One region of the Pseudarthrobacter sp. SORGH_AS 212 genome, then DNA from elsewhere that is predicted to be linked to it. Evidence: riboswitches for the same ligand, from Rfam matches in the RefSeq annotation. Region 1 holds a riboswitch; each other region holds the start of a gene.

Region 1 (7,483 bases):
ATCTGCAGGTAGAAGCAGAGGTCCTGCACCATGTAATTGGGGCTGGCGTTCCGGATGACGGTGGTGCCCTCACGGTGGGTGGCCGCCATGATGGCGTTCTCCGTGACGGTATCGCCGCGCTCAGTGAGAACGAAGGAGCGGTCCCGCGAATCCGCCGTCGGGGCCTGGACAGCGTAGAAACCGGCCGTGGCTTCGACGGACAGGCCAAACTGGCGCAGCGCCTGCATGTGCGGCTCGACGGTGCGGGTGCCGAGGTCGCAGCCTCCCGCATAGGGCAGCCTGTACTCGGCGGACTCGTCCAGCAGGGGACCCAGCAGCATAATGACGCTGCGGGTGCGGCGGGCAGCCTCCACATCCATCGAGTCGAGGTCCAGGACGGCGGGCCGGCGCAGGCGGAGGTCGGTGGCGTTGAGCCAGGTGCATTCCACACCGATGCTGGTCAGCACCTCCACGATGCGGTTGACCTCTTCGATCCGGGCCAGGCGGCGCAGGATGGTGGTGCCGCGGTTGATGAGGCTGGCGCACAGGAGCGCAACGCCGGCGTTCTTGCTGCTGTTGACATCAACCGAACCGGACAGGGTGCGCCCGCCTTCCACGCGAAGGTGGGTCATCTGCGGTTTACCCACGTTAACGATGCTCCGGTCGAAGATGGTCTCGAGGCGCTGGATCATTTTCAGGCTCAGGTTCTGTTTACCCTGCTCCATCCGGGCCACCGCGCTCTGGCTGGTTCCCAGCTCGGCGGCCAGCTGGCCCTGGGTCCAGCCCTTCTCGCTGCGGGCGTTCCTGAGCATGACGGCGACGTGTTCAGCGGTTTCCTGGATCATGCAGCGAATATATCATCTATGAGTTTTTGATGGCGAATTAGGCAGGTTACAGCTCCATCAAGGTCCATCTTTATCTTTTCTATGCGATAGCGCTGGGCTGCGGCGTTGCGCCTTGTCCTCTCCGTAATACCGCGGGAAACTGGAACATACGTTTCTTCAAGCAATAAAACGGAGCCTGACATGCCCCGGACTCGAGCCCACCTGCCAGTGTTCAGGCTGGCATGGCTGCTGGTGGCAGCAGTACTTTTCACCTGCGCCGGGCCCGTGTGGGCTGATCCAACTGATCCCCCGGCAGTGCCGCAAGGTGGAGGCGGAAGCCAGCCCCTCCTCGGCAACGACGTTTCGTGGCCGCAGTGCGGCGCCGAGCTGCCGCGAGACCAGGCGTTCGCCATCGTGGGCGTCAATAACGGTTTGGCCAACAACACCAACCCTTGCCTGCAGGAACAGCTCGAATGGGCCGAATCGTCATCCGGGGCAGTCGACTCGCAGCCCAAGGCGCAGCTCTACATCAATACTGCCAATCCCGGGCGGGCCGGTTCCTGGTGGCCGGTCAGCGACGAATACCCCACCGGCTCGAAGGTGCACAACCCGTACGGTTCCTGCAAGGCCGGGGACTACGGCACGGCCTGCGCTTACATGTACGGCTACGCCAAGGCCTTTGACGCAGCCTACGTCCGTGGAGTGACCGACCCCGCGGACTACGTCTGGTGGCTGGATGTGGAAACCGAAAACACCTGGTCCAGCAGCAAGGACGCCAACCGCACCGTCCTGGAAGGCATGACGGATTTCTTCCACAGCATCGACGCAGCAGGTGTGGGTATCTACTCCACCGGCCAGCAGTGGCACAGGATCGTGGGGAACGTCAGCGGTTCCAGCAACCTCTACCCCTTGCCCAGCTGGCTGGCGGGATCCCGCAATGCAGCTTCAGCAGCCACCGCGTGTTCAAAGTCCCCGCTGACGGGCGGCGGGAAAGTGGTGCTGACGCAGTTCATCCACGCCGGGCTGGATTACAACTACGCCTGCAGCTAGCAGGTCAGTTCCCGGCCCACACCATGTTCCAGGTACCGGCTGTCACTGCCGCCGTGACGGCCAGGCCGGCCATTGCCAGGCCGCCCGCCAGGACCCACGCATCCAACAGCGTGTAGGTGGATTCACGGGCCCACGTTCGTGGCCCGCCGCCGAACCCGCGCGCTTCCATGGTGACCGCAAGCCGTGACGCACGCCTGATCGCCTGGACCAGCAGCCCGAAGCTCTGCCCCAGGGTGGCCTTCAGCCGCTGCAAAACGCTGCCGCGGGAGCCAACCCCCCGGGCCCGCCGCGCCATTCCGATGGTCTGCCATTCCTCGGCCATCAGCCCCACGAGGCGCATCGCGGCCAGGGTGCCCAGGACAAACCGGTGCGGCAGCCGGGCCTTCTGCGCCAGCGCATCAGCGAGGTCGGTGGGGTCCGTGCAGCTCACCAGGAGTATTGCGGGCAACGCGATGGCCAGGCCGCGCAGCAGGAAGCCCACGCCAGTCTCCAGCGAGCCTTCGCTCATGGTCCAGATGCCGGCGTCGATCAGTGTCCGGCCGCTGTCCGGCGCCAGGATGGAGGTGCTCCACCCGCCCACGGCGGCTGCGAGGATCAGCGGCCAGCCGCGTTGCCACAGCAGCGCCAGCGTGAGCCCGGCGAGCGGAAACAGCAGCAGTTCGAAGAACAGTGCCACGGACGCGGACACCCAGTCGATGGACAGTGCCAGGACCACGGTGATGAGCACGACGGCGGCCAGTTTGCTCAGCGGGTTGGCGCCGGCCAGGAGCGCAGCGTTTCCGCGGAGGTTCAGTTCCTGCCTCATGGCGCCACCGCTTCCGCCGCTGCAAGTTTGAGTTCCGTGCCGCCGAGGGCCGCGGTGAACTCGGCGTCATGGGTCACGGACACCACTGCCGTTCCGGCGTCCAGGAGTTCAGAGAGGAACGACGCCAGCTCGGCCCAGGTATTGGCATCCTGGCCGAACGTGGGCTCGTCCAGGACCAGTACCTGCGGGCTTGCCGCCAGGACCGTGGCCACGGAAAGCCGCCGCTTCTCGCCGCCGGACAGGGTGTAGGGGTTGGCGTCCACCAGGTGGGTGAGCCGCAGCCGTTCCAGCAGCTCATCAACCCTGTCTTCACCGTGCCCCAGGTGCCTGGGACCGAAGAGCAGTTCGTCCAGGACCTTGCCGGTGACGAACTGGTGCTCCGGTTCCTGGAAGACCGTGCCGATCCGCTCAATCAGCTGTTCCGCTTTCCACTGGTACGGAGTGATTCCGGCGCCGCGGCTGAGGTCCGTCGTCGCGGATACCGTCCCGTTGACCGGCTCGAGGAGTCCGGCAAGGGTCAGCGCGAAGGTTGATTTCCCTGCGCCGTTGGGTCCGGTGACAGCGAGCGCCTGCCCGGCCCGGACCTGGGCAATAATGCCTTCCTGCACCGGCACCGGTGGGACTTTCCGGAGGCCCATGCGGCGCGGGCGTTGCCGGGAGACGCCCAGGTTTTCGGCGGCCAGGAGGAGGCCTCCGGCCCCGGGTGCCTGTTCCGCGGCCCGCCCGCGGGTGGACGGAACATACCCGGGAACCCACACGCCGGCGGCCGTCAGCATGGTCCGCGCTTCGGCCAGCACCCGGTCCGGCGGGCCGTCAAGGAGCACCGCGGGGTTGGCGCCACTGCCGGGCTGCAGCACAACGATCCTGTCCACGAGGTCCTTCCACACGGACACCCGGTGTTCGACCACCACCAGCGTGGCGCCGGTCTTGTCCAGGCAGCGGGCCACGGCGTCCCGGACTTCGAGCACGCCGGCCGGGTCCAGGTTGGCGGTGGGTTCATCCAGCAGGATCAGCCCGGGGCGCATCGCGAGGATGCCGGCAAGCGCCAGTCGCTGTTTCTGCCCGCCGGACAGAGCCGACGTCGGGTGGTCCAGCGGCAGGTGGGACAGGCCGACGTCGGCCAGCGCCTCATGCACGCGCGGCCAGATGGCGTCGCGGGGCACGGCAAGGTTTTCGGCGCCGAAGGCGACGTCGTCGCCTACCCGGGAGAGGACCACCTGGGTCTCGGGGTCCTGCTGCATGAGGCCCGCGCGGCCCCGCTGGCCGCGGGGCGGGCCGCCGTCGACCAGCAACGAACCGGTTTCGTCGGACTCACCTGCCTCGCCGTCGTCGTCCGCATCGCCCAGCACCCCGGCGAGCGCATGGAGGAGCGTCGATTTTCCTGCCCCGGACGGGCCAAGCAGGAGTACGCGCTCACCCGGGCTGATATCGAGGTCGAGGGCGTGGACGGCCGGTGTGGTGCGGCCCGCGTGCCGCCAGCCCCAACCGCGGGCGGTGACCGTCGCCGGCCGCACCGTTCGGGGCGCGGCGGCGTGGGAAGGTGCCGGCATCAGGAGAAAACGGGCTCCGTAGCGGCCTTCCGGGATGCAAAGGAGCTCAGCACACCGGTCCGGGCAAGGCCGCGGGTGGCGATCCAGGCGAGCGCGCCGGCGATGATGGCCCCGGAAATAACCGTGAAGACGATGTACGCGAGCTTGTCACCGCCCGGGTAGGCGATGTTCCAGCCCCACGGCGCGAAGGAGTCGTTCAGGCCGCAGAAGAGGCCAGCCGCGGCACCGGCCAGGAGGGAGACCGGGAGGTTGAATTTCCGGTAGACGAAGATGGCGAAGATGATCTCGGCACCCAGGCCCTGGACGAACCCGGAGAACAGCACGGAGGCGCCGTACTGGGAGCCCATGAGCAACTCGCCGGTGGCGGCGACCGTCTCGCAGAACAGGGCAGCTCCGGGCTTGCGGATGATGAGCATGCCCAGGACCGCCGGGATCATCCAACCGCCGGCCAACAGGCCGGTGAGGGGCGGGTAGGCCGCGTTCATCGGCGCCGAAATCGCGGCGGTTCCCTGGGACCAGGCCCAGAAGATGACGCCGCCGGCGATGGCGATCAGGGCCGCCACCACAATGTCCACGACGCGCCAGGACCTGCTGGCGGGCTTTTTGATTGCTGAAGTAGTCATGTGATCCTCCTGGAAAACAGGAGGGGAAAGTGGACGCTGGTGCCGGCTGCTGCCGCCATTTTCCGCGCACTTCGAGAACTCGACTCCCTTGCGCCGGTACTAACCGGATCAGGTTCGAGGGTCTGCGGCTGTCCGCACTCTCAGCGCCCGCCTGCGTTTCCCGGCTGGTGCCGGGGCCGACGGCGGCGCTCCCCTGTCGTTAATGTGTTGTTGATGATGCTGTGGATGTGTTGCGTTTGAATTTTTCGCGCCCTTCCGGGCGTGCTCAAGTTTACACCTGGAGGGCGGTAGATTGTGGGCCATGACTGCCAACCCGCCAGATGTGACTGCCTACGATCCCGACTCCACCGACGCCCAGCCGGAGGGCTCGCTCCAGGCCCTGATCAGCCGGATTGAGGCGGAGATCCGGGAATTGCAGTTCCCCGGCTTTTCGCCCGACGACGCCCTTAACCTTGGCCTGCTCCTGGTGGAGCTCGGCAAGGAGCGGAATCTTCCCATCGCCATCGACATCACCAAGGGCGAGCAGGTCCTCTTCCACGTTGCGCTCCCCGGAGCCACCCCGGACAACGAACACTGGGTCCGCGCGAAGCAGCGTACGGCCGCCCGCTACGAGGTGCCGTCATTGCTGGTGGGCCTGCGCGGCAGGGCCCGTGGCGGCCGGATCGAGGACAATGCGTGGTTCGACCAGTCCCGTTACGCCGCCCACGGCGGTGCATTCCCGGTCTACGTCTCGGGCGTAGGCGCGGTTGCCACGGTGACCGTGTCCGGACTCCCGCAGGTAGCGGACCACGACCTTGTGGTGGAAGCGATGCGCGGGGTACTCAGGACCGCTGGTTGACACTGCCCGGCGTTCTTACAAGGATTGGGCGGGAAAGCGTTTTCTGAGCTGCCTGCTGCCGGACCTGGCCCAGGCATGAGCCAAGGAGTGCGTGCGACGTGCACAGCCAGCAGACCGTGATCAACCGCGAAGCGCTGGTACGGCGCCACAACGTGGAACAGGACAGCCTCGATCCGCGGAGCCCCGCCTCGGTGGGCAACGGTGAGTTCTGCTTCACCATGGACCTGACCGGCATGCAGACCCTTCCCGGGGAATACCCGGTAGCTGCCCGCGACGACCTGCCGCCCGGCACCCTGCTGGGCACGCAGGCACAGTGGGGCTGGCACGCCATCCTGCCGGAACAGGAGTACACTCTTGCCGGTTCCACAGTCCCCTACGATTCACCGCGCGGCCCGGTCCCCTACGTGGACATGGTGGGCGCCATCGTGGATGGCCGCGAAACCCAGTCATCGCGGGCGGAAACCTGGCTCCGCGCCAACCCCCACCGGCTGGACCTGGGCCGGATCGGCTTGGCGCTCCCGGGCAGGGACGCCCCTCCGCTCGCCGGGAGCGACATCACCGGCGCACACCAGGTCCTGGACCTCTGGACGGGCACGGCCACCAGCATCTTCACCCTGCACGGCAGTCCGGTCAATGTCACCACGGCCTGCCGCCCGGACAGGGACGAGCTGGGCTTCCGCATCCTCTCCCCCGCCCTCGCGGACGGCCTCGCCGTATCCCTGGCCTTCCCCTACGGTTCCGAAGCCTGGCATAACGCAGCCGACTGGAACAGCCCCGCCGCACACACCACCACCGTTGAGGAACGGCACGCCGGCGGCCCCAACCGGCGCTGGCTGATTTCGCGCCGCCTGGACAGTTCCGGATACCAGGTGGCCGTCAGCGGCGCGGGGCTGGAACTCGAACAGTCCGGCCCGCACGAAGTGCTCATCCGGGCCGCGGCGGGGCAGGACAGCCTCGATTTCAGCGTGCACTTCATCAGCACGGGGCGGGGTGACTGTCTTCCCCGCGGCAGCGGCGGCATCGGCGGGCTTTCGGCGCCGGCATCGGGGCCGGCCCCGGAACTGGCATCGGTACCGGGGAGTGCCACTATTGCCGCGTCCCGCACGGCGTGGCCGGAATTCTGGAAGTCAGGCGGCGCCGTCGACCTCTCCGGAACAGCCGATCCGCGGGCCGGCGAGATCGAACGCCGGGCGGTGCTCTCCCAGTACCTCACGGCCATCAACTGCTCCGGGTCGCTGCCGCCGCAGGAGACGGGGCTGGTCTGCAATTCGTGGCGCGGCCGCTTCCACCTCGAGATGCACTGGTGGCATGCCGCCCACTTCGCCATGTGGAACCGGACGGAGCTCCTGCTGCCCGCCCTCCGCTGGTACGCGTCCGTCCTGGAACCTGCCCGGCAGACAGCCAAAGCCCAAGGGTTCGACGGCGTCCGCTGGCCCAAGCAGGTGGGTCCGGACGGGCGGGAAAGTCCCAGCCCCATCGGTACCTTCCTGGTCTGGCAGCAGCCGCACCCCATCCATCTGGCGGAACTGGCCTACCGGGCCGAACCATCACAGGAGCTCCTCGAGGAATTCGCCACGGTGGTTTTCGAAACCGCAGAATTCATGGCCGCATTCGCACACCCCACGGACCGGGGTTTTGAACTGGGCCCGCCCCTGGTGCCGGCGCAGGAGAGCTACGAGTCGGTGCGCGGAACGGTCACCAACCCCACGTTCGAACTTGCCTACTGGCAGTGGGCCCTCCGGGTGGCGAATGTGTGGCGGGAGCGGCTGGGCCTGGCTGCCGAGCGCACCTGGGCGGCGGTAGCGGACGGCATG
Region 2 (7,483 bases), 1.5 Mb from region 1:
CGTCTCCTCGGTCACCGGCAAGCCCGTCATGTTCGCGTCCACCGGTGAGGGCCTGGACGACTTCGAGTTGTTCCACCCGGACCGGATGGCCTCGCGCATCCTGGACATGGGCGACGTCCTCACGCTCATCGAACAGGCCGAGAAGTCCTGGGACAAAGACGAAGCTGCCCGGATGGCGAAGAAGTTCGCCGACCAGGAAGACTTCACCCTGGACGACTTCCTGGCCCAGATGCAGCAGATCCGCAACATGGGCTCCATGAAGAAAATGCTCATGATGATGCCCGGCGCCCAGAACATCCGCCAGCAGCTGGAGCAGTTCGACGAACGCGAGATCGACCGCGTTGAAGCGATCGTCAGGTCCATGACCCCGCACGAACGCGTGGCCCCCAAGATCATCAACGGTTCGCGCCGCGCCCGTATCGCCCGTGGTTCCGGTGTGCACGTCTCCGAGGTCAACGGCCTGCTGGAACGCTTCGCGCAGGCCCAGAAGATGATGAAGAAGATGGCCCAGGGCGGCATGCCCGGGATGCCAGGCATGCCCGGCCTCCCCGGTGCCGGCGGCGGGGCCCGGAAGAACGCGAAGAACGCGCCGAAGAAGAAGGCCCGGTCAGGAAACCCGGCCAAGGCCGCCCAGGAACGCAAGGACGCCGAAGCGCGTCGCGCCAACGCATCCAAGGCCCTGCCCACCGGAGCTTCCTTCGGCCAGCAGTCCGGTGACTTTGACCCTTCCCAGCTGAACCTGCCCAAGGGCTTCGACAAGTTCCTGGGCAACTAAGCACACCTGGCCCAACCAAGTCGCAGCAGATGTCGTTATGAGGGCTCAGAACGACATCTGCTGCTACTTACATGGGATGTCGGCGCCGTGGAATAGGGTTGGGGGATGTTCAAGCAGAGGGTAGTGTTCGTGCACGGCTCGGGGAGCTTCGGCGCCGCCGCCTGGCCCCGGCAGCACGGCATGGGGCTGATGTACGATGCGCTGTTCCTCCGCCGGCACGGATACCACAGCACCGCCGAACCCCTGGAGTCTTCCTTTGCGGAGGACACGGCCATCGTGCTGCGTTCCCTGGCTGATGACGGGCGGGGTGCTGCCGGCGGACACGTGGTGGCGCATGCGCAGGGAGCCATTCCCGCCATGATGGCGGCCGTGGACCGCCCGGACCTCGTTCATTCTCTGACCCTGGTGGAGCCGGCCTGCCTCTCGCTCACCGCGGAGCTGCCCGCAACAGCCGCCCATATCCGGATGATGAAGCCGCTGTTCGACGTCCGCCACCAGCTCAGCGACGAGGACTTCCAGCGGGAGTTCGTCCGGCGCATTTACGCCGCAGACCTGCACCAGCCAGCCACGCCGGAGGAGAAGCGCTCTGCCCGCCGGCTGCGGCTGCAGTCGCCGTCATGGGAGGCGCCACTTCACATCGTTCCAGGAGTGCCCACCCTTGTCCTTACCGGCGGATGGGAACCATTGTACGAAGAAATTGCCGGGTATCTGCGGGAGACCGGCGCCCTGCACCGCGTCGCGGCGGGCGGGCACCGGCCCCACGATTCAGCCGACGGCAACCGGGCCATCCGGCAGTTCCTCGCCGAAGTCAGCCGGAGTGAACCGGCCCGGGCGTCCTAGCCCGGGCCGGCCACAGGCAACCGCCGGTCAACGCCGGCGGCAGTGTCAGCTGCCGGCCGGGACTTTCAGCTCGGGAAGGTACACCTTGCCGCCGGATTCCAGGAACTCCTGGCTCTTCTCCCGCATCCCCGATGCCGCTTCAGCTATTGCGGCTTGGGCTTCCGCTGACCCGTACTCGTTGCGGATGTCCTGGCTGATCCGCATAGAGCAGAACTTCGGCCCACACATGGAGCAGAAGTGTGCCGTCTTGGCGGGCTCGGCCGGCAGGGTTTCATCATGGAACGATTCGGCCGTCTCGGGGTCAAGCGAGAGCGCAAACTGGTCCCGCCAGCGGAACTCGAACCTGGCCTTTGACAACGCGTCGTCCCGTTCGTGCGCCCCGGGGTGGCCCTTGGCCAGGTCAGCGGCGTGCGCGGCGATCTTGTAGGTGATGACCCCGGTCTTCACGTCGTCCCTGTCCGGCAGTCCCAGATGCTCCTTGGGCGTGACGTAGCAGAGCATGGCGGTGCCGTAGCGGGCGATCTCGGTGGCGCCGATGGCTGAGGTGATGTGATCGTAGCCGGGGGCCACATCGGTGACCAGCGGCCCCAGCGTATAGAACGGCGCGCCCTTGCACAGTTCCTGCTGGCGCTCTACGTTCTCCCGCACCAGATGGAACGGGACATGGCCCGGCCCCTCCACCATGACCTGCACGTCATGTTTCCAGGCGCGCTCCGTCAGCTCAGCCAAGGTGTCCAGTTCCGCGAACTGCGCAGCGTCGTTCGCATCAGCGGTGGCGCCGGGGCGCAGGCCGTCACCCAGCGAGAACGCGACGTCGTACCGGGCAAAGATCTCACACAGCTCATCGAAATGCGTGTACAGGAAATTCTCCTGGTGGTGCGCCAGGCACCATCCCGCCATGATCGACCCGCCCCGGGACACGATTCCGGTGACCCTGTTGGCGGTCAGAGGCACGTAGCGGAGCAGCACGCCGGCGTGGACTGTCATGTAGTCCACGCCCTGCTCACACTGTTCGATGACGGTGTCGCGGAAGATTTCCCACGTGAGCGCGTTCGCCTCGCCGTTGACCTTTTCCAGGGCCTGGTAGATGGGCACGGTGCCGATCGGCACGGGGGAGTTGCGGATGATCCATTCCCTGGTCGTGTGGATGTCGTCGCCCGTGGAAAGGTCCATCACCGTATCGGCACCCCACCGCGTGGCCCACTGCAGCTTGTCCACCTCCTCCCTGATGGAACTGGTGACGGCGGAGTTGCCGATGTTGGCGTTGATCTTCACCAGGAAGGCTTTCCCGATGATCATCGGTTCGGACTCTGGATGGTTGATGTTGTTGGGGATGATGGCCCGTCCGGCGGCAATCTCACTCCGGACCAGTTCCGGATCACAGTTTTCCCGCAGCGCCACGAACCGCATTTCCGGCGTCACCACGCCCTTCCGGGCATAGTGCATCTGGGTGACCGTCCGGCCGTCGACAGCGCGGCGGGGCACCGGGCGCCCGCCCCTCCATTCCGCGGAGGCGGCACCGCGGCGCACGGCCGAGCGGCCGTCGTCGAGCAGGTTCCGTTCCCTTCCGCCGTACGCTTCCGTGTCAAACCGCGCCTCAATCCATTCCGACCGGAAGGGGCTGAGGCCGCGCACGGGGTCGCTTCCCGGCCCCGCTGTCCGGTAGGTGCGGAAGGGGGGATTAGGCTGCCCGTTTGGCGACGGTTCGAGCGCGATTTCCGTGACGGGGACACGGATGCCGTGCTCCGGATCATCGATGTAGGCCAGCGAGTGGGACTTCAGCGATTGGGTGACCGGTGCTTCAGGGCTCGCTCCGGCCGGCGTGACGGCCGGGTGGTTTTGGGCAGGGGGCAGCACTGTTTTGGGTGTATTCAAGGAATACTCACTTCCTTCGCCGGCATTACCCGGACAGGTTCGACGGTCGCAGGCCGCGTCAGCCCGATCTCAGCCCCTGCAGGGGCACCCGTGTGGTCAGGAACGAAGCTACCACAAGCCCTGCAGTGACAAGCGCTAACGGCCCTGTCATATTTGCCGGTGCTAGCCTGACCGGGCAGGAAGAGGAGGCATCCATGCCATACATCATCGGTTTCAGCGGCACCGTCCTCACGGGACCGGACAGCGAACGGAACGGTCTCTGGTCCGTGGACGGGTGCCTGACATTTACCCGTCCGGAGGCCAGCCCGGACGTTGTACTTGATGGCTGGGTGCTGCCCGGCTTCGTCGACGCCCATTGCCACATCGGCCTGGGCCCTGCCGGGCCGGTGGACGCCGGTGAGGCCGAGGCCCAGGCCCGCGCCGACCTGGACTCCGGCACGCTGCTGATCCGGGACGCGGGGTCGCCCGCCGATACCCGCTGGATGCAGGGTGGCCGAGACTTTCCGCTGCTGATTCGGGCCGGCAGGCACGTCGCCCGTACCCGCCGTTACCTCCGGGGCTTCGCCCACGAGGTCGAGCCTGAAGGGCTTGTGGAGGCCGTGCGTAAGCAAGCCCGCGACGGCGACGGCTGGGTCAAGCTCGTCGGGGACTGGATCGAGCGCAGCGCCGGCGACCTCGCACCCTCCTTTCCCGCCGGCGTCGTCCGCGATGCGATCAGTGCCGCACACGATGAAGGTGCCCGTGTCACCGCCCACTGCTTCGCCGAAGACACCCTGGACCAAATGCTCGACGCCGGGATCGACTGCATAGAACACGCCACCGGCCTGCTGCCCAGGCACCTGCCGCGGTTTGTGGAGCAGGGCGTACCCATCGTTCCGACGCTGGTCAACATCGCCACGTTCCCGGATATTGCTGCCCAGGCCAAGCCCAAGTTTCCGGTGTACGCCGCCCACATGCTGGCTCTCTGGGAACGCCGGCTGGAGCGGGTGGGCGAGGCATGGGAAGCCGGCGTGCAGATCTTCGCCGGAACGGATGCCGGCAGCGTGATCCGCCACGGCAGGATCGCTGACGAAATCCTTGCCCTGCACGCGGCCGGGCTGCCCGCAGCCCAGGCGCTCAACGCGGCCAGCTGGGCCGCCCGAGCCTGGCTGGGCGCCGACGGGCTGGCAGAAGGGGCGCGTGCCGACGTCGTGCTGTTCCGGGACGATCCCCGGAGGACGCTGGACACCGTGGCGCACCCGTCCCACGTGGTTTTGGGTGGCCGGGTGGTCCGCCATAGGGAAAACATCCACCCCGCACTTGGAATAAATTGAAGCTTCAAGTAATTTTAACTCATGACAGGCCGCCTCATCCGGACGGCCTCCATTAGAGGGAGCGTTCAATGACTGCAGAAGCCACCAGCCAGGATCTTCTTCCTGTCGACCTCGCCATGGGCACCGTGATGCTCAAGGTCGGCAACATGAAGGTCATGACCGACTACTACCAGCGCGCACTGGGGCTTGAGGTGGTTGCTGAGCAGGACGGCGGCCTGTACCTCGGCCGCCTCGGCAAGCCACTGGTCCATCTGGCTCCGGCCCCCGGCCTGACGATCCCCGGCAGGGGAGAAGCTGGCCTGTTCCACACGGCCCTCCTGTTCGAAGACCAGGCGGCGCTCGCGGCCACGGTGGCCACTGCAGCCCAGTTCGAGCCCCGCTCCTTCACGGGCAGCGCCGACCACCTGGTCAGCGAGGCCTTCTACTTCAGTGATCCCGAAGGCAACGGCATCGAGCTTTACTGGGACCGCCCGCGAAGCAACTGGTCCTGGAACGGCACCGACGTGGTGATGGACAGCCTGGCGCTGCCGCCCCAGCGCTACCTGGAGCAGCACCTCTCCGAAGAATCCCTCCAGGGTCAGCGGCAGACCACCGCCGGAGTAGGCCACGTCCACCTCCAAGTGGGCGACGTCCAGTCCGCCCGGGACTTCTATGTAGGAACGCTCGGGTTCGAAAAGACCGCCGGCTGGCACGGGCAGGCTCTCTTCGTCTCCGCGGGCCGGTACCACCACCACATGGCCATGAACGTCTGGAACAGCCGCGGTGCCGGTCCGCGGAAGGACACCCTTGGCCTCGGCGAGGTCCTCATCGAGGTGCCGTCCGGTGACGACGTCGGCGCGCTCGCTGACCGCCTGAAGGTCGCCGGCGTCTCCTCGCACCACACCGGCGCTGAGCTGCGCTTCGAGGACCCATGGCGCAACAGCATCCGGGTTGCGGTGCGCTGAGCGCCCCTTCCGCGTACTAGGCTGAAGCCGATAGACCGGGGACGCCAGGCAGGTATCCCCGGCGTGCCGGACCGTACACGGAAGAGGTCACTTCCCATGGGTTTTACCGAAATCTTCGTAGCCACCCACGATGCCGCGTTGAAGCGCGCCGGAACCCTTGATGGCGGGGGCACCCCACCGGCCGCCGATGCGGTCCGGATCCCCGGTATCAGCGACTTCGAAGTGGAGCAGCTCGGAGACCTGGCCGGCACCGCAGTCCACGCCGGCGGCGCCGACTACGAGCTGACGATGGTGGACGTGGCCAGCGATTCCCTGCTGGCCGTCCCGCCGGCCATGGTCCGGGCCCTGGCTGACCTGCTCACCTACGAAACTGAGGGCGAGGGGGATGTCCTCGAGGACGTCGCGGCGCAGTGGGCGGCGCAGGATGACATGCCGTTCGACGCCGGACAGGCGCAAACCTACGTCCGGCAGGTTGCTGAACTGGCCGGCGGAATCGGCGATTCGGAGCGGTCGGGGCTGTACGTCTGGTCCGCCTGACCTTTCCCCGGCGGGGCAATCCGGGCGGGACCCGGCGCCGTGCCCGCGGACGCAGGGGGTAAAGTCGAAATCCTCCCGATGATCTGGCACAATAGACAGGTACTCGATCTGCGTGGCCCCTCTCTCCGCGTCCGGATCCTGTCCTTCGAACCCGCAAGTATGGCCCGCCCCACGGGTGCAGAACGCCGGGCTCACCCCTTTTCTGAAACAGGAGTGACCACAAAAGTGGCCGTAAAGATTCGCCTTAAGCGCTTCGGCAAGATGCGCGCCCCGTACTACCGCATCGTCGTCATGGACTCACGCGCCAAGCGTGACGGCCGTGCCATCGAGGAGATCGGCAAGTACCACCCCACCGAAGAGCCCTCATACATCGAGGTCGCTTCCGAGCGTGCACAGTACTGGCTCTCCGTCGGTGCCCAGCCGTCCGAGCAGGTTGCCGCCATCCTCAAGATCACCGGTGACTGGCAGAAGTTCAAGGGCCTCCCGGGCCAGGAAGGCACCCTGAAGACCAAGGGCGAGAAGGAAGCCTTCGTCGCACCGGAGAAGGGTTCCGTCATCATCCCGGAAGCCATCACCAAGAAGGCTTCCAAGCCTGAGGCAGCCGAAGCCGAAGCAGAGACCACCGAGGCTGAGTAAGTTGCTGGCAGACGCGCTGGAGCACCTGGTCCGCGGAATCGTTGATTCCCCGGACGACGTCACGGTCAATTCGAAGAACAACCGCCGCGGGGATACCCTCGAGGTTCGTGTTCACCAGGATGACCTGGGGCGGGTGATCGGCCGCCAGGGCCGCACGGCGCGTGCACTGCGCACCGTCGTGGCAGCGCTGGCCGGGGGCGAGCCGGTCCGGGTCGACGTCGTCGACACCGACCGCCGCCGCTGAGCGTCCGGCAACACCAGTTTTGCTCTCCGGCCCCTCCACCACCTGGTGGAGGGGCCGGAGTTTTTTCACGAACCAACACCATGTGCACCAACCCGAACAGAGGAACATATGCAGCTCCAGGTGGCCCGCATCGGCAAGCCCCACGGCATCCGCGGGGAAGTCACGGTCCAGGTAATGACCGACGCTCCCGGGGACCGGTTCGTCCCCGGCGTGGAGTTCGTGGTGGAGCCGGCGCAGTCCGGGCCGCTGACAGTGAGCAGCGCCCGCTGGAACAAGGACATCCTGCTGCTGGCCTTCGAGGAAATCGAGGACCGGAACC
Region 3 (7,483 bases), 1.6 Mb from region 1:
TAGATCAGCGCCACGATGATCCAGCCGGAATCGGCCACGACGCGGGCGGCGCCCGACGGCACGGGAATGACACCGGCCGAGATGTTGCGGATGGTTGTCCAGACAAACAGCGGAATCATCGCGGCCCAGACGATCATGCAGAAAGGGCACAGGACGTGGATGTCATACAGGGCCTGGGACCACAGCCACACCACGAAGATGAAGCCGAGCGTGACGCCGGCCTGCAGCCCCATCCAGTACCAGCGGGCAAAGGTTGCGCCGGAGAGCAGGGCCATGCCCACGGTGATGATGATGGCGAACGCCACGATCCCAATGAACATGTTGGGGAAGCCAAAGAGTGAACTCTGCCAGGTCTTCATCACTTCGCCGCAGGAGATGAACGGGTTCACATCGCACACTGTGGTGTGGTTCGGGTCCTGCAGAACTGCGAGCTTTTCCAGGACCAGGGTTCCGGAAGCGAACCAGCCGATAGCCCCGGCAATCACCAGGAGCCAGCCGAAGGGCCGGTTCCGGGCCATCATCGGCGTATTTGCAGCCTGGGCGCTGTCCGGGGTGGTGGTCCGCTCCTGGGCTGGCGTGCCGCTGGCGGCGGAGATGCTGGGCATTGGTATGGCGTCCTTTTAGTCGGGTGCTCCTGAGCCTGATTGTAACGCCGGCGGCTGGGCGGAACGCCCAGGAAACAGAAAGCCCCCGGCACCTTCCCACGTGATTTACCCCGCGTGTGAGAGAATGAACGTGGCTGGAAGCCGAACCACATTCGGTCTCCGGTCCGGTGGTTTGTTCCCAAGACCGCCAATGACGAGCAGGGCAGGCCTCGGATTTTCCGACACTCCCGCAATCTCCATTGGACGGCACCTGGTTGTGGCATGTAGAACAACGGGTTTCAGAACTTTCCACTGGCTCCTACGGGCTGCCGCACCCCAATGCCGGTGCGAACCTGGGAGCATCCACTTGACTTCTGTCAGCGCCTGCGGGTTTTGACAATATGTGCCCCAATGGGTGCCGGATGTGGCGGTACGTCAGGGGCAGGAGTGTTGCCACAGATGAACAATGAAACAGAGCTTTCCGTTAATGAGGTTGAACCGGCTGTGGAAGCCGCGGCCGAACCCAAAAAGGCTCCCCGGACCCGACGCAAGGCAGCGCCGAAGGCCGATGACGCCGTAGCCGCAGCCGGCGCAGCCCCCGCTCCAGAGGTGTCGGCGGAAGGTGCCCCTCGCGCGGCGGCCACGCCCGAAAACGCGGACGCCGACGCAGTCCCGGCCAAAGCTGCCGCCCGCCGGCCCCGGGCCAGGAAGAAGGCAGACGCCGCGGAGCCGCTGCCGGCCTTCGCCACCGATGCAGCCCCCGCGGAATCCGCTGCTGCAGCTGACGCTGCTCCCGCCGAAGCTGCCACGGCCGCAGAAGCGACTGCGGCCGTGGAAGTGCCAGCGGAAACGGCCGGGACCAAGCCGGTCCGCCGCCGTCGGGTTGCCACGAGGAAAGCTGCCCCTGCGGGGGGCCCTGCAGAAACGCCGGCCCCTGCGCAGGAACTGCCCGTCACCGCTGCCGCGCTGGACAATGAAACGGCGGACCAGGGCGCCGAGGCCCGGGAAGCGGCCGTAGAGGAGACAGCCAAGCCCGCGGCACAGGAACCCGCCGCCGGGGAAACTGCAGCAGAGGCCGCGCAGGCCCACGGCACGGCAGCTGCCGCGCCAGCAGGAGAATCCGCTGCGACGCCGGCCCAAGTCGCCGCAGCTGACGAGGAACCTGGCGCGTTCGCCTCCTTGTTCCTCGAGCCCGCCTCGCCCACCTCCGTGCTGTTCCAGGCACCGGACCTGAGCACCGTCGTCCGCCCCGCAACGCCCGCCGCAGCGGAACAGGGCGGGGACGAAGACGACGACGAGGACACCGAATCCGAGGAAGCATCCGGCCGCCGCCGGCGCCGCAGCCGTGGCCGCCGCGGTCGCAGCCGGCTGGACGACCGCGAGGACGCCGGAACCGAAGGCTCCGAGGCGGATGACGCCGCTGACGAATCGGACGAGGAAGAAACCGGTGCGGCGGAGGACGGCGTGACGTCCCGCCGTCGCCGTCGCCGCCGCCGCGGTGACCAGGACCTCGAACTGACCGGCGGCAACGACGACGATCCGCCCAACACCGTTACCCGCGTGCGCGCACCGCGTGCCGTCAGCGAGGCACCGGCCAACAACCGGGTGACCAGCGTCAAGGGTTCCACCCGGCTGGAAGCCAAGAAACAGCGCCGCCGCGAATCCCGGGACACGGGCCGCCGCCGCACCGTCATCACCGAAGCGGAGTTCCTGGCCCGCCGTGAATCCGTGGACCGGCAGATGATCGTCCGCCAGCGTGACGACAGAATCCAGATCGGCGTCCTAGAGGACGGCGTTCTGGCCGAGCACTTCGTCTCCAAGACCCAGCAGGACTCGCTGATCGGCAACGTCTACCTGGGCAAGGTCCAGAACGTGCTGCCCTCCATGGAAGCCGCCTTCGTCGACATCGGACGCGGCCGCAACGCCGTCCTGTACGCGGGTGAAGTGAACTGGGAAGCCGTCAACCTCGAAGGCAAGCAGCGCCGCATCGAGAACGCGCTGAAGTCCGGCGACACCGTCCTGGTCCAGGTGACCAAGGACCCCGTGGGCCACAAGGGTGCCCGCCTGACCAGCCAGATCTCCCTTCCGGGCCGGTACCTCGTGTACGTCCCCGGCGGTTCCATGACCGGTATCTCCCGCAAGCTGCCCGACGTCGAGCGGAACAGGCTCAAGCGCATCCTCAAGGACCGCCTGCCGGAGCAGGCGGGCGTCATTGTGCGCACGGCGGCCGAAGGGGCGTCCGAGGAGGAGCTGACCCACGACATCAACAGGCTCCGCGCCCAGTGGGAAGGCATCGAAAGCCAGTCCTCCTCCACGAAGGTCCTGGCTCCGGAGCTGCTGTACGGCGAGCCCGACCTCACCATCAAGGTGGTCCGTGACGTCTTCAACGAGGACTTCTCCAAGCTGATCGTCTCCGGTGAGGAAGCCTGGGACACCATCGAGGCCTACGTCACCTATGTGGCTCCGGACCTGGTGGGACGCCTCGAAAAGTGGACCAAGGACCAGGACATCTTCGCTGCCTGGCGGATTGATGAGCAGATCCACAAGGCCCTCGAACGCAAGGTCTTCCTGCCCTCCGGCGGCTCGCTGGTGATCGATCGGACCGAAGCCATGACAGTGGTGGACGTCAACACCGGTAAGTTCACCGGAAGCGGCGGCAACCTCGAAGAAACCGTCACGAAGAACAACCTCGAAGCGGCCGAGGAAGTGGTGCGCCAGCTGCGGCTGCGCGACATCGGCGGCATCATCGTGATCGACTTCATCGACATGGTCCTGGAATCGAATCGCGACCTCGTCCTGCGCCGCATGGTGGAATGCCTGGGCCGCGACCGGACCAAGCACCAGGTGGCGGAAGTCACCTCGCTGGGACTCGTCCAGATGACCCGCAAGCGCATGGGCACCGGGCTCCTGGAAGTCTTCGGCGAGCAGTGTGAAGCCTGCGCGGGCCGCGGCGTCGTCACCCATGACGACCCCGTGGAGCACCGCCGCGCCAACATCGTGGCAGCCGAGCAGCACGTCCACCGCTCTGACATCCGCTCCGATGCCCGCCCTAATGGGAACCGCAGCGAGGGCCAGCGCAATGAGGGACAGCGCCCCGACAGCAACCAGGAAGGTACCCGCGGCGAACGCAAGCGCCGCCGCGGACGTGGCGGCCAGCCGGCCGAGCCGGCACCCGCACCCGCGGCTGTGGCAGCCCACCCAGTCCAGCCGGATCCGCACGAGGCCGAACGCCACGCCAAGGCTGAAGCCACCAGGCTGGCCTTGGCCAACATTGCCGCAGCTGCCCACGCTGCGCACCTGCACGATGACGAGGTGGCGGCCCGTCAAACCCCTGCCCAGCAGGACGCGGGCACAACGGAGAGGCACGACGACGGGACGCCGGTACGCCCGGCAGCTGTCCTGACGTTCGGCGGCGAGAAAGTCGCGCTGCCGTTCGTTGAGCACGCAGACGAGCAGCAGCCCTCACCTGCGCTGTCGCTTGACCGGCTGGCCGAAGCGTTCGCCCACCTGGGCCAGCCGGCTTCGCCTGTTGGCAGCCAGTCGCGGGAGTCCGCCACGGTCCAGGCCGCGCCAGTCACCCCTGAACCGGCGGAGGCAGCGGCTGCGGCACCCCGGCAGCCCGTCGCAGCTGCGGCCCCCGCACGTGAGCCGAACGCCGCTGCCGCCCCCGACCTGTCCCGGCAGCGCCGTCCCCGGCGTAACCGCAGTGCAAGCAGGGCCCAGGGCGCGGCCAACGAGACCACCGTGGAACACCATGAGAACGTCCCGTCGGCCAGCGAAGGCCACTCCCATGCCGCCAAGGCGCCCGAGCCTGCCGCGCCGGCAGAACCGGCAGCCAAAGCCGATGCGCCCATCATCCTGGGCGTAGGGGTTCCTGCCTCCGAGCTCTGACCGGACCCAGGCACTGCAGATGCCCGGCCCCTCCACTCCTGTGGTGGGGCCGGGCATCTGCCGTTAACGGGGAGTGGACCTCAGCAGCACACTTCACAGGTGCAGTCACCTTTCGGTTGACTGCTGTCCAACGGCTAGGCTGGGGAACCGACACGGGGTGCCGCGCACCAGGCCCGGCTGAGATCCACACCCGTTGAACCTGTCCGGTTAGTACCGGCGAAGGGATGTCTCTTTGTCTACGACCCTTGCCATGCCTGCAGCCACCCCGCTCCCGAATCCCTCCGCGACCGAACTGCCGGCTGCCGGACGCGATGTGCCCCGCGTCCTAGCCATCGCGGGCTCGGACCCCTCCGGCGGGGCCGGCATCCAGGCCGACCTCAAGAGCATCGCAGCGCACGGCGGCTACGGCATGGCCGCCATCACTGCCCTCACAGCCCAGAACACCCGCGGAGTGACCGCCGTCCATGTTCCTCCGGCATCCTTTTTGGCGCAGCAGCTCGCGGCCATCAGCGACGACATCGACGTGGACGCCGTCAAGATCGGCATGCTGGGCGATGCCGACGTGATCGCTGCCGTGCGCACCTGGCTGGAGAAGGTGCGCCCCGCCGTCGTGGTCCTGGACCCGGTCATGGTTGCCACCAGCGGGGACCGGCTGCTGCAGGAGAGCGCCGAAGCCGCGCTCCGGAACCTGGTGCCGCTGGCCCACCTGGTCACCCCCAACCTGGCCGAACTGGCCATGCTGCTGGAAGAAGACGTACCGGACACTTGGGAGGCGGCGCTGGATCAGGGCAGGCGGCTGGCTGGTGCCACCGGCGCCGCCGTGCTGGTCAAGGGCGGGCACCTGCAGGGCAGCAGCTGCCCGGACGCCCTGGTTGGGCCGCCGGGCATGCTGTCCGCGGACGTCGTCGAAGTCCCGGGGGAGCGGGTGGCCACACGCAACAGCCATGGCACAGGCTGCTCCCTGTCCTCCGCCATGGCCACGGTCCAGGCCCAGGTGGGCAACTGGGAAGCAGCTCTTCGGGAAGTGAAACCCTGGCTTGCTGGGGCGTTGGCCGCGTCCGCGGCGCTGGAGGTGGGAACCGGCAACGGTCCCGTCCACCATTTCCACCACATCCGCCAAGCCCTTCGGCCAGGCGACTTCACGGCGCAGCTGCGGAAAGATGCCAACGCACACCTTGAGTCGATCTACGCCTTGGACTTCATCCAGGGCCTGGCCTCGGGGACACTGCCGGAAAGCGAGTTCGCGTATTACCTTGCGCAGGATGCCATCTACCTGAACGGGTATTCGCGAGTCCTCGCCCGGTCCAGCGCGCTGGCCCCCACGGAGGCCGAGCAGCTGTTCTGGGCGGCGTCGGCCCAGCAATGCCTCGAAGTCGAGTCGGAACTGCACCGTTCCTGGCTCAGCACCCGCACCGTCCTCCCCGAACTCGGGCCTGTCACCAAGGCCTACGTGGACCACCTGACCGCCGCTTCGGCGTCGGGCAGCTATGCAGTCCTGGCAGCAGCTGTCCTGCCCTGTTTCTGGCTGTACGCGGACGCGGGGAAGACGCTCCATGCCAGGTTCCTCGCGGACGGGGAACCGGCAGGCCACCCCTACGCCGAGTGGCTCCGCACGTATGCCGACGAAAATTTCGCGGAGGCAACGCGGCGGGCCATCGCGGTGGTGGACGAAGCGGCGCGCAAGGCCTCCGCTGACGAACGGCACGCCATGGCCACCGCATTCCGGCAGTCCTGCCGGCTGGAAGTGGAGTTCTTCGACGCGCCGCGGCTCCACTCCTGAACCCGCCCGGGCCGTGCTGCCGGTACTATGGTCTGGCACGGCCCCGGTGGCGGACGATGTCTGTGGTTCCTATCACAGCCGACCCGCCGGAGCCAGCCTCATTTGCGGCCGGAGACGGAATTAGCGTATTCTGGATCTTCGGTGCTTACGCCAACACTTGGGTTATGACCCCGGGAACATGCCAACGTGGAAAACACAAGGCAGTCCTGCGGGATAACTCATGGAGACCTTCGGGGAATCCACGGCGTTGAGGCACAGCGGGAACCCAGCCAAACAGTGCAACGGGTGCCGCACGCAATTTTAGTTATAAACGTCGAGAGAAGTGAGTTCCCAAGTGGTGTACGCGATTGTCCGCGCAGGCGGCCGCCAAGAGAAGGTTTCCGTTGGAGACTTCGTTACCCTGAACCGCGTCGCCGGTGGGGCTGGCAGCACCATCGAGCTGCCCGCACTGCTCCTGGTTGATGGTGACAAGATCACCACTGCCGCTGCTGACCTGGCCAAGGTGACCGTTACGGCTGAAATCCTCCAGGACCTCCGTGGTCCTAAGATTGTCATCCAGAAGTTCAAGAACAAGACCGGTTACAAGAAGCGCCAGGGTCACCGTCAGGAACTGACCAAGGTCAAGATCACTGGCATCAAGTAACCACCGGTTACTGTTCAGGTTTTCAGCAGATTCCCCAGAATTTAAAGGCAGGCATTTCAGATGGCACATAAAAAGGGCGCGAGCTCCACTCGCAACGGTCGTGACTCCAACGCACAGTACCTCGGCGTCAAGCGCTTCGGCGGCCAGGTAGTTTCCGCCGGCGAAATCATCGTCCGCCAGCGTGGCACCCACTTCCACCCGGGCGCCGGCGTTGGCCGTGGCGGCGACGACACCCTGTTCGCACTGACCCCGGGCGCCGTTGAATTCGGTACCCGCCGCGGTCGTCGCGTCGTCAACATCGTTGCTGCTGCAGCTGCAGAGTAACAACCAGTTCTGAAGCGGTGGAGCGGGCCAGTTGGCCCGCTCCACTGTTCTTTTAAGCGCATTACAATCGATAGGGCGTCCATGGGCGCCCACACGACACTGAGGAGATTTACGTGGCCAGCTTTGTAGACCGGGTAGTACTGCACGTATCCGGCGGTACCGGCGGCCACGGTTGCGTCTCCGTCCACCGTGAGAAGTTCAAGCCCCTCGGCGGGCCCGACGGCGGCAACGGCGGCAACGGCGGCGACGTCATCCTGCGCG
Region 4 (7,483 bases), 1.2 Mb from region 1:
AGGTAGATCTTCTCGTCCTCGACGCACTGGTAGTTGATCACGTGCGTGACGTCATCAACGTCGATGCCACGGGCGGCAACGTCCGTTGCCACCAGAACGTCCACCTTGTTGTTGCGGAACGCGCGCAGGGCCTGCTCGCGGGCACCCTGGCCCAGGTCGCCGTGGATTGCTGCGGCCGCAAAGCCGCGGTCCACCAGTTCCTCTGCCACCTTGGCCGCGGTGCGTTTGGTCTTGGTGAAGATGATGGTCCGGCCGCGGCCGCGGGCCTGCAGGATGCGGGCCACCACTTCGGTCTTGTCCATGGCGTGGGCACGGTAGATCAGCTGGCGGATGTCCCGCTTGGTCAGGCCCTCGTCATCGGGATCTGCGGCGCGGATGTGGGTTGGCTGGGTCATGTAGCGTCGCGCCATGGCGATGACCGGGCCGGGCATGGTGGCCGAGAACAGCAGCGTCTGGCGGACAGCGGGCGTGCCGGCGATGAGGGTTTCAACGTCCGGCAGGAAGCCAAGGTCCAGCATTTCGTCAGCTTCGTCCAGGATAACGATGCGGACGTTCTTCAGGCTCAGGTGCTTCTGCTTGTAAAGGTCGATCAGGCGGCCGGGGGTGCCCACCACAATTTCGACACCCTTCTGCAGGGCATCAACCTGGGGCTCGTAGGCGCGGCCGCCGTAGATGGTGGCGATACGTGCGTTGCGTTTGCGGGATGCGGTCTCGAGATCGCTGGCCACCTGCACTGCGAGCTCGCGCGTGGGCACGATCACCAGGGCCTGCGGGGCTCCTGGGACGGGCAACTTGTCGAAGCCTGCGTCATCGCGGCCCACCACACGCTGGAGCGCGGGAATGCCGAAGCCCAGGGTTTTGCCGGTGCCGGTCTTGGCCTGGCCAATGATGTCATGGCCTGACAGTGCCACCGGCAGGGTCATGGCCTGGATCGGGAAGGGGTGGGTGATCCCGGCGTCGGCCAGGGACTCCACGATATCTGCCCGGACGTTGTAGTCGGCGAACGACTTTTCCTCAATTTCGTGCGGCTTTTCGTCCGAAATGATGGTTTCTTCGGGCTCGATGGTCTCGGTGCCGGACTCATCGGTCAAAAGCTGGTGCGTATGCAATTCACTCACAGGGAGTTTCCTTATTCATTTGGGCAATCGCGCAGCGTGCTCAACAGGCCGGCCGGTGGGGCCGATCCGGAGCACGAACGAAGCGCGCAAGCAATTCCAGTGGAAGCCGATCGCGGGCTATCTAACGCTGGCACTGGCGACCAGCGGGCAAATCTCAAGATCGCGTAGGGGCGGGCTTGTTGGTTTCAGTTCAAGGAAATCAACGACCGGGCATCCATTTCTACCCCTTCAGTCTAGCCGCATCAGCCCGGAAACCCTGTTTCCGCGCCGTGGGGAACGCCGGGACCGGACGGTCCGGGCTCACTGAACCAGTTCGAAGTGCACTTCCCGGGTAGCGATATCCGACGACACCAGGCGGACCCGGACCTTGGTGCCGGACTCCAGCTCACCGGCGCAGCGGGCCGTCACGGCAGGGTCGGCGATCTGGATGATCCCTGAGGACCCGTTTCCGTTGCCGTTCCCGTTTTTGCCGTTTCCGTTTTTACCGTTCCCGTTGTTGCCGTTGCCGTTCTCTTTCTGCGGCTTCGATCCTGAAATCACAATCGCATCGAACTCCTGGCCGATGTGGTTGACCAGCAGGGCAGCCTCCACCGTATCCAGGGCCATGCGCTCCATGCGGGATGCCAGCTGGTCCGAGCCCGCCATAATCTCTGGGAGGGACGGAAGCGCATCCCGCACCCAGCCGGGGACGGTACCTCCGTTGCTCAGCGCCTCGCAGGTCACCAGCACAAAGCGGTCCACCAGGCGTCGCAGCGGCGCAGTGGTGTGGGCATAGGCATCGCCGATGGCCGCCTGGATCGGGGCAGCCGGAACGTTGCCGTCAAAGGCGGTGTATCCGGCGCCGCGGAAGAGCATGCCGGCCGAGTGCATGATGGCCAGCTGTCGGGGGTCCGTCGGGTCAAGGGTCCGCAGGTATTCGCCGTATCCCACCTCGCCGTCCCAGGCTTTGCCCAGCGCCTCCGTCTGCAGCCGGAAGTGGCGCAGGGAGCGCTCGTCCGGTGGCGGCATGGTGCGCAGGATCCCCACCTTGGCGTCGAGCATGATCTTGGCGGCGGCCATCCCTGTCATCAGGGAAATCTGGGCGTTCCAGTCCTCCACGGGCAGCTGGGGTGCAGCAGCAATGCGGTAGCCGCCATCGGGCAGTTGGACGATCTCCTGGTCCGGCATGTTCAGGCTGGCACCGTTCCGGGCACGTTCCAGGCGGACACGCTTGAGCCCCACTTCCTTCAGCAGGGCAAGCAGGGGAGAGGCAGTACCGGCGTCCAGGTCAGCCTGTGCACCCTTGTAGCTGAGTTTCGCGCGGCTTCGGACACGGGCCCGGCGGACACCGACGGACGTGACCTCGGCATTGCCGTCGAGCCGGAAATCCCAGACGAAAGCCGAGCAGTCCTGGTCCGGCAGGAGGCTGCCGGCGCCCTCGCTGATGACTTCCGGGTGCAGCGGAATGCGCCCGTCCGGGGCGTAGAAGGTCTGGCCCCGGCGCCGGGTTTCGGCATCCAGGGGTCCGCCGGGCGCCACGAACGCGGGGACATCGGCGATGGCGTACAGGACGTGGTACCCGCCGTCGTCGTACGTTTCGATGAAGAGGGCCTGGTCCAGGTCCGTGGACGACGCCGGATCGATGGTGACGAACTCCACCGCGGTCAGGTCGTACTCCGGCAGGCGCGCAGCGCGGCCACCGCGGCCTCGGCGTCCTTGACCGCCTCACCCGGGTATGGGCCCGGAAGTTCCAGCTCCGTCCGCAGCGCGGCCAAGGCCTCTTCCAGGGCATTGGTGCGCTCATGGACGTTGGGAGCCAGCCGATGATGTGACACGAAAATCAGCCTAACCCCAAGTCATCCGATTACGCAGGGAATCGGTCAGCTTCAGGACGCCGCGGCGTCCAGGGCGGAACGAAGCGAGGCAGCGGCGGCAGCAGGATCGGCAGCATCGGTGATGGCGCGGACCACCACGATCCTTGAGGCCCCGGCCGCGACCACCTGGTCCACGTTGGAGTGGTCGATGCCGCCGATTGCGAACCACGGCACATCACTGGGGGCCTTCGCGGCCGCATGCTTCACCAGGTCCAGGCCGACGGCGGCCCGGCCGGGTTTGGTGGGGGTGGCCCAGAGCGGGCCCACGCAGAAGTAGTCGAGGCCGGCAGGTCCTGCGGCGTCGGCCAGGGCGGCATCCACCTGTTCCGGCGTGTGGCTGGACAGGCCGATGGCGGCGTTGCCGTTGAGCAGCGTCCTCGCGGCTGCTACCGGAAGGTCCTTCTGGCCCACGTGGAAGACCGGGGCACCGGAAAGGACCGCAATGTCCGCCCGGTCGTTGACGGCCCACAGCCGCCCGTGCCGCTGGGCCGACTCCTTGAGGACCGCCAGCAGGTCCAGCTCCTCGGCCGCCTCGATGGACTTGTCCCGCAGCTGGATAATGTCCACGCCGCCTTCGAACGCCGCGTCCACGAACCCGGCGAAGTCGCCCCGGCCGCGGCGCGCATCCGTGCAGAGGTAGAGGCGTGCGGCTTTCAGTGCGCCGTTACCGGCCGCAGTGGTGAAGGCATCGGTGCCGGGCGCCGCGGCGGGGGCAGGGGAGTGGGACACATTCATGGCTGCAAGCCTAGTTCCTCTACACTTGCCTCGTACTGCGGGAGCCCGCGGCAGCTGTCACAAAGCGCCGGGCTGAGAGGGCGTCAGAGCCGACCGCTTGACCTGATCCGGTTAATACCGGCGTAGGGAAGGAGACGCCATGGGCATCCCCGAAAGCCCTCCGGACACCATCGCAGGGTCCTCCATCGTTCCAACAATTTCTGCCCACGTAGCAGTGATCGGCGGGGGCGTCATTGGCCACGGCATAGCCTGGGAGGCCAGGCGCTCAGGCCGGTCAGTGGTGCTGATAGACGATGCACCGGGCTCCGGAGCCAGCTGGGCGGCGGCAGGCATGCTGGCCCCCGTCAGCGAGCTGCATTACCAGGAGGAAGAGCTCCTGGGCCTCATGCTGGATGCATCGGAGCGCTGGCCGCAGTTCGCCGCGGACCTTACCCGCGTGTCAGGCCGCGGTTCCGGATACCTGGCGACGCCCACGCTCGCCATTGGCGCCGACGCCGGCGACCGGCAGGCACTGATGGACCTGCGCGGCGTGCAGCAGGCCAACGGACTCGCCGTGGAACCCTTGACGGTCCGCGAGGCCCGGCGCCGGGAACCGCTGCTCAGCCCCGCCATCGCCTGCGCACTGGACACTCCTGCGGACCACCAGGTGGATCCCCGGCGACTCGTAGAGTGCTTCCGGGCCGCCCTGGCCAGCCACCTCCCGGCAAGCAGCGGCATTGCAGACACTGCCGTTGCCGGCGCGCTGGATGGATTCGCGGTGGCGGACAGGGCTGTGTCGCTGGAGTGGGCAGATGGCGCCGTGGCCGGTGTCCGGCTTGCCGGAGGCGGATTGGTGCTCGCCGGCGAAACGGTGGTGGCGAACGGCATGGCGGCGGCATCCCTCGAGAACCTGCCGGATGGACTCCGGTTACCGTTGCGCCCCGTGCACGGCGACATCCTGCGGCTGGCGGTCCCCCAGCACCTTCAGCCCTTGCTGACGTCCACAGTCCGCGGACTGGTGCGCGGTGTCCCCGTCTACCTGGTTCCACGCGAGGACGGAACCGTGGTCATAGGCGCCACCCAGCGGGAGGATGCTCCGGCGGGGGCCGGCACTGCGTCCGGAGCTGTGCCGCCGAGTACCGGGTCCAGCGCGGTGTCCGCTGGCGGCGTGTACCAGCTGCTTCGCGACGCCCAGGTGCTGGTGCCCGCGGTCGCAGAGTTGGAGTTGCTCGAATGCACCGCGCGGGCCCGCCCGGCCACCCCGGACAATGCCCCGCTACTGGGCAGGGTACCCGCGGATGGGGGAGACGCCAGCGCAGCCCATATTCCCGGACTGATCGTGGCCACAGGATTCTTCCGCCACGGCGTCCTCCTCACGCCGGCCGCGGCCGCCATTTGCCGCGACCTGATGGAGGGAAAGGCAGACCCCCGGTGGCAGCCGTTCCGTCCGGACCGCTTTTCCGGCCGGATCCCGGCCCCCAGCTTCAACATCAAGGAGACAGCATGAACATCACCCTGAACGGGGCACCACGCACCGTGGCGGACGGTGCGTCCATCACGGCATTGGTGAGCGAAGTAACCGGACGCGCGCTTGCGGCCGACGGCCAGGCAACCGACGGACAAAGGCTGGGCGTGGCCGTGGCGCACAATTCCGAAGTGGTGCCCCGCAGCCAATGGCACGGCACCGCGCTCGCGGACGGCGACGACGTCGAACTCGTCACCGCAGTACAGGGAGGCTGACACGATGACCAAATCGACCACCCTTACCCCAGCGGCACCCAGCAGGCCTGACTCCCTCGTTATTGACGGCGTCGCCCTGGAGTCGAGGCTCATCATGGGGACGGGGGGCGCGCCCAGCCTGGACGGCCTGGGCGCAGCTCTGGTGGCCTCCGGAACGTCCCTTACCACGGTGGCCATGCGGCGCTACTCACCCGCAGAATCGGGCTCCCTGTTCCAACTGCTGGTGGACCACGGGATCCGGGTCCTGCCCAACACAGCAGGCTGTTTTACTGCGCGGGACGCCGTCCTGACCGCCGAACTGGCCCGGGAAGCGCTGGAAACCGACTGGGTGAAGCTGGAGGTCATCGCCGACGAGCACACGCTCCTGCCGGACGCCGTTGAGTTGGTGGACGCCACCGAACAGCTGGTCAACCGCGGCTTTAAAGTCTTTGCCTACACCAATGACGACCCCGTCCTAGCCCTCCGGCTGGAAAACCTGGGCGCCACCGCAGTGATGCCGCTGGGATCTCCGATCGGGACCGGACTCGGAATCCTCAACCCGCACAACATCGAACTCATCGTGTCCCGTGCCAACGTGCCCGTGGTCCTGGACGCCGGGATCGGCACGGCATCTGACGCGGCGCTGGCCATGGAACTTGGGTGCGACGCCGTCCTGCTGGCCACTGCGGTGACCCGTGCCCAGAACCCTGCCCGGATGGGTGAGGCATTCAAGCACGCCGTTATCGCCGGCCGGCTGGCGAAGGAGGCCGGGCGGATTCCCCGCCGCGAGCACGCGCTGGCGTCGTCCGCCATGGAGGGCCGGGCCGAGTTCCTTTAGCCAGTGATGCTTCAGGGACTGTGACGCTTTAGGACTGAACCGCCTGGGGGATTGCCCCTATTAAACGGCTGTGGCCGCCACCGTCGAAGGTGGCGGCCACAGCCGTTTACGGTAACTAACGCCTCAGGATGGCGGTCAACCGGTGGGTATCGTTCCTTGCGCGGGTGCGGCCCAGGACAAGCACCGTCCCGGCGGATGCCGCCGCGCCCAGCACAATGGGCAGCACCCAGGGAATCCACGTCCGTCCGGGAAGGTAACCGAATCCGGCCGCCATCAGGATGATCCAGCTCAGTGCAGCCACCCCGACGGCCACGCCGGCCGGAAGGCCGGCGCCATACTTGGCATGACGTTTGTCATTGGCCCAGACAATGAAGCCGGCCGCGACGGTGGCCAGCACAACAATGATCAGGGAAAGCATGGGTCTCCTCCGGGAAGCAGGGCAGTTCCGGCCGGTGCTAGAACTGGCCGAATCCTACGCGCCGGACTTCTTCCGCGCCGATTTCCACGTAGCCCAGGGCGTTGCCGGGAACAATGATCAGGCGCCCCTTGTCATCGGTGAGGCGCAGTTCGCCGCCGCCCTTGATGGCTTCTCCCACAACCTTGGCCACGGTCTCCGCATCCTGGTTTGATTCCAGGACGATCTCGCGGCCAACGTTCTGCACGCCGATCTTAATTTCCACAGGGGCCTCCCAGCCGGTCAGGTTCTTTGATGATGCTCTATTTGTAGTCTAGGACTCTTTGGGGAAGCGAGAGATTCCGCGCCAAGCTAAACGGTAGATGAGGTCGCTGGCCACATCGAGATCCAGGTTGCCGTCCGTTTCCAGCCAGTACCGGGCGCTGACCTGCGCCATCCCCGCAAGGCCGCGGCCCAGCAGTTCCGCTTCGAGGTGGGGCAGCTTGGTGTCCCCGGCAATCACCCGCGCAATGGCATCGGCAAAGGTCCGGTTGAAAGTCTCGAGGCGCGAACTGACGTCGGGGTCGTTGACGAGGTCGGACTCGAAGACGAGGCGGTGGGCCTGGTCATCGCTGGCGATGAACCGGAAGTACGCCCGCATGACAGCCTGGACGCGTTCCTTATTGTCCGTGGTGGAGTTCAGCGCCCCCAGCATCAGGTCGGTCAGGGACGCCAGGTGGCTGTCCAGGAGGGCCAGGTACAGCTCGCGTTTGGACGGGAAGTGCTGGTACAGGACCGGCTTGCTGACATGGGCGGTCTCGGCGATCTCATCCATGGCGGCCCCGTG

What was found. Region 1 has a riboswitch for thiamine pyrophosphate ahead of QE394_RS10845 (ECF transporter S component). Riboswitches for the same ligand answer to the same signal wherever they lie in the genome.
Region 2: another riboswitch for thiamine pyrophosphate. It lies ahead of thiC (phosphomethylpyrimidine synthase ThiC); the one in region 1 lies ahead of QE394_RS10845 (ECF transporter S component).
Region 3: another riboswitch for thiamine pyrophosphate. It lies ahead of thiD (bifunctional hydroxymethylpyrimidine kinase/phosphomethylpyrimidine kinase); the one in region 1 lies ahead of QE394_RS10845 (ECF transporter S component).
Region 4: another riboswitch for thiamine pyrophosphate. It lies ahead of QE394_RS16485 (FAD-dependent oxidoreductase); the one in region 1 lies ahead of QE394_RS10845 (ECF transporter S component).

The regions. Positions count from the first base shown of each region.
Region 1 covers NZ_JAUTAA010000001.1:2,372,288-2,379,770, reverse strand. Annotated here, with positions in the region: gene QE394_RS10865 (UDP-N-acetylglucosamine 1-carboxyvinyltransferase) at 1-824, opposite strand, end outside; gene QE394_RS10860 (hypothetical protein) at 1,005-1,853, shown strand; gene QE394_RS10855 (energy-coupling factor transporter transmembrane component T) at 1,858-2,658, opposite strand; gene QE394_RS10850 (ATP-binding cassette domain-containing protein) at 2,655-4,208, opposite strand; gene QE394_RS10845 (ECF transporter S component) at 4,208-4,831, opposite strand; TPP riboswitch at 4,899-5,036, opposite strand; gene QE394_RS10840 (heme-degrading domain-containing protein) at 5,133-5,669, shown strand; gene QE394_RS10835 (hypothetical protein) at 5,768-7,483, shown strand, end outside.
Region 2 covers NZ_JAUTAA010000001.1:3,905,737-3,913,219, forward strand. Annotated here, with positions in the region: gene ffh (signal recognition particle protein) at 1-775, shown strand, start outside; gene QE394_RS17895 (alpha/beta hydrolase) at 881-1,615, shown strand; gene thiC (phosphomethylpyrimidine synthase ThiC) at 1,661-3,490, opposite strand; TPP riboswitch at 3,485-3,592, opposite strand; gene QE394_RS17905 (amidohydrolase family protein) at 3,685-4,803, shown strand; gene QE394_RS17910 (VOC family protein) at 4,872-5,747, shown strand; gene QE394_RS17915 (hypothetical protein) at 5,844-6,284, shown strand; gene rpsP (30S ribosomal protein S16) at 6,510-6,920, shown strand; gene QE394_RS17925 (RNA-binding protein) at 6,922-7,164, shown strand; gene rimM (ribosome maturation factor RimM) at 7,273-7,483, shown strand, end outside.
Region 3 covers NZ_JAUTAA010000001.1:3,988,876-3,996,358, forward strand. Annotated here, with positions in the region: gene QE394_RS18315 (vitamin K epoxide reductase family protein) at 1-605, opposite strand, end outside; gene QE394_RS18320 (Rne/Rng family ribonuclease) at 1,044-4,475, shown strand; TPP riboswitch at 4,619-4,717, shown strand; gene thiD (bifunctional hydroxymethylpyrimidine kinase/phosphomethylpyrimidine kinase) at 4,726-6,255, shown strand; gene rplU (50S ribosomal protein L21) at 6,590-6,898, shown strand; gene rpmA (50S ribosomal protein L27) at 6,959-7,222, shown strand; gene obgE (GTPase ObgE) at 7,336-7,483, shown strand, end outside.
Region 4 covers NZ_JAUTAA010000001.1:3,584,697-3,592,179, forward strand. Annotated here, with positions in the region: gene QE394_RS16470 (DEAD/DEAH box helicase) at 1-1,118, opposite strand, end outside; partial or broken gene QE394_RS16475 (RNB domain-containing ribonuclease) at 1,419-2,932, opposite strand; gene thiE (thiamine phosphate synthase) at 2,984-3,706, opposite strand; TPP riboswitch at 3,734-3,852, shown strand; gene QE394_RS16485 (FAD-dependent oxidoreductase) at 3,846-5,192, shown strand; gene thiS (sulfur carrier protein ThiS) at 5,189-5,425, shown strand; gene QE394_RS16495 (thiazole synthase) at 5,430-6,242, shown strand; gene QE394_RS16500 (hypothetical protein) at 6,358-6,660, opposite strand; gene QE394_RS16505 (DUF3107 domain-containing protein) at 6,698-6,922, opposite strand; gene QE394_RS16510 (TetR/AcrR family transcriptional regulator) at 6,971-7,483, opposite strand, start outside.